One region of the Fructobacillus sp. ESL1117 genome, then DNA from elsewhere that is predicted to be linked to it. Evidence: predicted binding sites of a transcription regulator. Region 1 holds the regulator's gene; the other holds the start of a gene.
What was found. The regulator HrcA, encoded in region 1, represses chaperone genes, less so after heat shock. The targets are predictions, from matches to a motif close to TTAGCACTCNNNNNNNNNGAGTGCTAA.
Positions count from the first base shown of each region.

Region 1 (3,194 bases):
CAAAACTTCAAAGACACCATCACCTAATTCAAGGACAGAAACATCAAATGTTCCGCCACCAAGGTCATAAACCAAGATTTTTTCATCCTTGTCTAACTTATCCATTCCATAAGCTAATGAGGCGGCTGTTGGCTCGTTGATGATTCGTTCAACTTCCAAACCAGCAATCTTACCAGCATCCTTGGTAGCTTGACGTTGGGCATCGTTAAAGTATGCAGGAACTGTAATAACAGCCTTGTCAACTTTTTCACCCAAGTAGTCTTCTGCATAGCCCTTGATATACTGCAAAATCATGGCTGAGATTTCTTGTGGTGTGTAGTCCTTACCATCAACGGTTACCTTGTAACCTTCTTCGCCCATGTGAGACTTAATTGATGAAATAGTGTCCGGATTTGTGATTGCTTGACGCTTTGCAACATCACCAACCTGGGTTTCCCCATTCTTAAAGGACACAACTGAAGGTGTCGTCCGACCACCATCAGGGTTCGTAATAATTTTTGGCTTGCCACCTTCCAAAACGGCAACAGCTGAGTTAGTAGTTCCTAAATCAATTCCGATAATTTTTGACATAGTATATCGACCCTTCCTATTTTTTAAATCATATTCTTAAACTTTTTAAGGTGTGGTGCCAAAGGGCTGAGTCACCAGATATTTACTGTTTAATATTATTGTGCAACCGCGACCATTGCTGGACGAATTACTCGATCTTGAAGGACATAGCCCTTTTGCAAGACTGTCGCCACTTGATCGGCCTTAATCTTACCTTCTGCTGGCACGGATTGAACACCCTGCATCGTATTTGGATCAAAGTCATCACCTACTTGACCGACCTCTTGAATGCCGTTGGTTGTCAACGCCTGCTTCAAAGTCTTTAAAGTGATTTCAACACCCTTGTGAATTTGTGCCACCTGGTCGTCATCTCCCACTTCAACAGCAAGGGCGCGCTCCAAGTTATCAACCACTGGCAAGATGGCTTCGGCTAATTTCTGACCATCATACTTGCGAATATTTTGAATTTCGCGAGCATTACGACTTTGGATGTTTTGAATTTCAGCCTGAGCGCGAAGTAATTCATCATCTTTTTTCTCAAGGGCTGCTTGCAAATCAGCTAATGGATCCACTGCTGGTTCCTCTTCTGATTTTGCTTGCGACTCTTCTGATTTGTCCTTTGCTTCTTCTTGAGTTTGGTCAGCGTCAGCAAACTCCTTTGCCTCTGTTGCTTCCTCAAAATCAGCTTGCTTCAAATCTTTTTCATCTTCAGACTTCGCCACGGGCGTTCCTCCTTTTGGTTAAACATATTCAAGTAATTTTGTATCTAATGCCTTGGCAAAGGTTGATAGTAACCTAGCAACCTTGGCATATGGCATCCGAATCGGACCTACTAATGCAATCACCCCGCCAGCATCGCCACCGACCGAAAACGGTGCGGCAAGAATAGCGTAGTCCTGCAAAAGAGATGTTGGCAACTCTTGACCCAAGCGAATCGTCACCGATTGTTTTTGTGTCACAGCCAATTGGCGCACCACCTCAGGCGAGTCAAACAACTCCAAGACCGACCGGGCTTCCTTCAGGTTCAAGTAGGCATCATCGGCAACCTCTAAGAGATTGAACCGACCACCAATGTGGACCTGCTCTTCAACTGACCGAGCCAAAACTTCGCCAAAGAGCTGCAGGAAGGCCGCTGGACTTTCAACATTCCGTGAAAGCGTAACCGGTAATTCCTCTGAGTTCATTAACGAAAGGACCTCTTGAACTGGTCTGCCGACCATTTGTGCATTGATATAGGCCACCATATCCGTTAAGGACGAGACGCTCATTTCCTTTGGTAGGCGAAAAGTTTGTGAAGTCACCTTGCCATCAGAAGTTGCCAGGACAGCCAAAACCTGCTGGCGTTCCAATTGAATCAACTGGAAGGACGAGATTTTTAGGTTAATGGCCTTTGGCTTTAGCACCAAGGCCGTTAGCCCCGTCATCTTTGCCAATTGTCGAGCTGTTTGGCCAAGTAAATCATCCAATTCGTGGAAATTACCACGAATTTGTTGAGCAATTAGCGCAACATCTTGTTTTGAAACTTGGTCGGCCACCATTAAGTGATCAAGGTAGTAACGGTAACCAGCCTTCGATGGAATTCGACCAGCGGAGGTATGAAGCTTCTTAATCAAATCGGCTTCCTCTAAAAAGCTCATCTCATTGCGAATCGTTGCTGGTGAAAATTCCAAGTTCAACTGGTCATGTAAGGTCTTAGACCCGACCGCTCGGGCGGTCTGGGTATATTCATAAATAATCGCCGCCAAAATTAATTGCTGTCGATCAGTTAGCATTAACCCAAACCTCCCTGCAATTTTGTTTAGCACTCAAAACTCTTAACTGCTAACAACTATATTATACAAAATATCAGAAAAAATGCAAACCCTTTTTAGCACTCTTTGTAAAAGAGTGCTAATTTTAGATAAAATCCCCTTCTATCAGGCTTACCAACAAATACTGTTATAGCAAAAAAAAGCAGATTAAAATTAATCTGCTTTTTCTTGAAAGTATTCACGTGTATTTTGTTGATCAATCAGCAACTGATCAATTAAACCTTCGGCGGAGTTGAACTTCACTTCATTTCGCAACTTTGCATACCACTGAACCTTCACCGGTTCCCCGTAAACTTCATCAGCAAAGTCAAAGAGGTTAATTTCCACCGTCACCGGCCGGTTTGGTTCAAAGGTTACATTACGGCCAATAGAGGCCATGCCGTCAACCCAGCGACCATCAACATAGGCGCTGACAGCATAGACACCGATACCAGGAAGAAATTCAACTTCTGGCGTCCAGATATTAATCGTTGGGAAGCCCAAGGTCCGTCCCCGTGCATCCCCATGAACAATCAGCCCGGTCGTCTCGTGGACACGGCCAAGACTTTTTGTTACGGCAGGCATGTCACCTGCTGCTAAGGCCAATCGAATCTGGCGCGAGGCCACCTTAGCAGCCGATTGGCCGAGAGTCTTTTTGGCAACGGTCAGAACATTAAAGCGACCAGCGGCAAATTCGGGCAAGTGGGCCATGTCAGCTTGGTATTCCTTCCTGCCATAGCGATGGTCAAAGCCCGCAACCACCGTATGAACCTGGAGGGGCAAGAGGATTTCTTTAATAAATTCTTCTGGATGAAGGGCCGAAAGGTGTGATGTCAATTGGAGGCAGTACACCCG
Region 1 is NZ_CP196385.1:215,190-218,383, reverse strand. Features, by position in the region: gene dnaK (molecular chaperone DnaK) at 1-570, opposite strand, end outside; gene grpE (nucleotide exchange factor GrpE) at 666-1,271, opposite strand; gene hrcA (heat-inducible transcriptional repressor HrcA) at 1,290-2,321, opposite strand; gene ribF (riboflavin biosynthesis protein RibF) at 2,514-3,194, opposite strand, start outside.

Region 2 (3,194 bases), 650 kb from region 1:
ATTTTGGCGAATTGAATGGTATTGTCCCAATCTTCTCGAAGAGCGAAGACGGCCGCTAAGGCGGGAACCGATGCTGGTCGGTCGACAAAGTGATAAACGAGTAAGACCAACATCACAACAATGGCGGTCTTCAGGGTCCGCATGCCGACGTGGATCTGTAACTTTTTCATGGAGTACTCCTATTTTATTGATAGTATTTAGCGTATCATAGATATTAAAATAAAGGTAATGATTGTTCAATCAGTGAGGTAAAACATGATTAAAAATACAATACTTGATCAACTACATGATCACCAATCAATTCGTTCCTTCTCCGATCGGCCAGTGACCGACGAGGAAGTCGAGGCGATTTTCTCTGCGGCCCTTGCCGGACCAAATATGCAAAACTTTCAACCAGTCACCTTTATTGAAATTACCGACCAAGACCTTAAGAAATCAGTCACTGAAAAGGTGAAAATGAAGTATATTGAAAATGCTACTCGGTATTTTGTTGTTACAGTCGATTGGCACAAGGTTTTGTTAAATCAGGACGCTGAAACCCGGGCGATTATGGAAGAGCGAATCCAGCACTACCAATATTTGGAGGGTGGGATTGTTTCAGCTTCGATTGCCTTGGGCCGTGCTCAGGTGGCGGCTGAATCGCTTGGAATTGGCTCTGTAACAATGGCCGGTGCAATGGGTGCTTTTGAACTATACGAAAGGGAGTTAAACTTACCAAAGTATGTCAAACCGATTATGGGCTTTTCGCTTGGCTACCCTGATCAAAAGCCAGGGATCAAGCCTAAACTACCATTGACTGGTTCGTTGATGAAGGATCATTACGATGACGAGCAAATGATGGTCGCTATTAAGGAATATGATCAAACGATGGCGACTTACTTTAAGAGTCGCGATATTGATGCCAATTGGACGAAGCATAACGCCTCTTTGTTAACAAAGGGTGCTGCTAACACTGCTCTGTCGCAATACCCCCATGATAAGGGATTCGATTTAAAATAAAATAAAGATGGCTAAAAAGTCGTGCGACCTCTATTGTTAGGGCTCGCAACCGGCTTTTTCTTTTGAACAAAACTAATTTCACCGTGTTGACAAATAGGTCGAAGGTGCTATACTAAAGTCAGATTAGCACTCGATGTATACGAGTGCTAAAAATACAAACGGAGGTTGTGATCCATGTTAAAGCCCTTAGGAGACCGCGTGGTCGTTAGTGTTGCAGAACAAAGTGAAAAGACAGTTGGTGGCATTGTCTTAGCCGCAAATACGCAAGAAAAGCCAGTAACCGGTAAGGTGGTGGCAACGGGGAGTGGCTTGGTAGCCGATTCAGGCCAGAAGCTTGACATGACAGTCAAAGAAGGGGATCAAGTTTTGTTTGATAAGTTTGCCGGTCAGGAATTAACTTATAATGGTCAATCATACTTGGCTCTCCATGAAAAAGACATTATCGCCATCGTTAATTAAACAGCAATTAAAAAACAATTAGCACGAATAATGATGATTTCAATCAATTTTGGTTAAAGGAGTAAAGAAATGGCAAAGGAATTGAAGTTTGCAGAAGATGCTCGATCAAAGATGAAGGTCGGAGTTGACAAGTTGGCTGACACTGTTAAAACGACTATCGGACCAAAAGGTCGTAACGTTGTTTTGGAAGAGTCTTATGGTTCACCAATTATTACCAATGATGGGGTCACAATTGCTAAGGCGATTGAATTAGAGGACCACTTTGAAAATATGGGGGCCAAGTTGGTGGCTGAAGTTGCTTCAAAAACGAATGACATTGCGGGTGATGGTACCACCACTGCCACCGTTTTGACTCAAGCGATTGTTGGTGAAGGACTCAAGAACGTGACGGCTGGTGCAAACCCAGTTGGTATTCGAACTGGTATTGAAAAGGCAACGGCAGCTGCCGTTGCTAAGTTGCATGAAATGTCTCACACGGTTTCGACTAAGGACGAGATTGCACAGATTGCTTCGATTTCAGCAGCTAACGATGAAGTTGGCTCCTTGATTGCTGAAGCAATGGAAAAGGTTGGCAATGATGGTGTGATTACTATCGAAGAATCAAAGGGGATTGAAACCACTTTGGACGTTGTCGAAGGAATGCAATTTGACCGTGGATACATGTCACAGTACATGGTCACTGACAACGAAAAGATGGAAGCTAATTTGGATAACCCTTATATCTTGATTACGGATAAGAAGATTGGAAATATTCAAGATATCTTACCTGTTTTGCAACAAGTTGTCGAACAGGGTCGGTCAATGTTGATTATCGCTGATGATATTACTGGTGAAGCTTTGCCAACTTTGGTTTTGAACAAGATGCGTGGTACCTTTAACGTTGTTGCTGTCAAGGCACCTGGTTTTGGTGACCGTCGTAAGGCCATGTTGGAAGATATTGCTATCTTAACTGGTGGTACAGTTGTCACGGATGATCTTGGTTTAAATTTGAAGGATGTGACTATCGAACAATTGGGCCAAGCAAATAAGGTCAACATCACAAAAGACAATACGACTATTGTTGAGGGTGCCGGTGACAAGGAAGCCGTGAAGGAACGGGTTGACTTGATTAAGCAACAAATTGCCGACAGCACTTCAGAATTTGACAAGGAGAAGTTGCAGGAACGTTTGGCTAAGTTGGCAGGCGGTGTGGCCGTGATTAACGTTGGGGCTGCTACTGAAACGGAATTGAAGGAACGTAAGTATCGAATTGAGGACGCTTTAAATGCTACTCGAGCTGCCGTTGAAGAAGGCTTTGTCGCTGGTGGCGGTACAGCTTTGGTCAACGCCATGGCTGCCGCTGCTGCCGTTGAAGCTACGGGTGACGTGGCCACAGGTGTTAAGACTGTTGTGGCAGCTCTTGAGGCTCCGGTTCGTCAAATTGCTGAAAACGCAGGCTTGGAAGGCTCTGTCATCGTCAACAAGTTGAAGGAACAACCAGAAGGAACTGGCTACAATGCCAAGACTGATGAATGGGTTGATATGGTCAAGGCAGGAATCGTCGACCCAACGAAGGTAACGCGTTCTGCTTTGCAAAACGCCGCCTCTGTTTCAGCCTTGTTGCTGACAACGGAAGCCGTTGTTGCCGAATTGCCAAAGGAAGACGCACCAATGCCAGCAGCTGCTCAGGGCATGCCGGGGATGATGTAAAAAGAAGGCATTTCTGCTAAAATGTTTTGAAATAAGTGCTAAAGAAA
Region 2 is NZ_CP196385.1:868,178-871,371, reverse strand. Features, by position in the region: gene ACSYSH_RS03800 (FUSC family protein) at 1-170, opposite strand, end outside; gene ACSYSH_RS03795 (nitroreductase family protein) at 259-999, shown strand; gene groES (co-chaperone GroES) at 1,174-1,458, shown strand; gene groL (chaperonin GroEL) at 1,528-3,147, shown strand.
Region 2: groES (co-chaperone GroES) is a predicted target of HrcA. The motif match lies at 1,123-1,149, and genes of this name have one in related genera.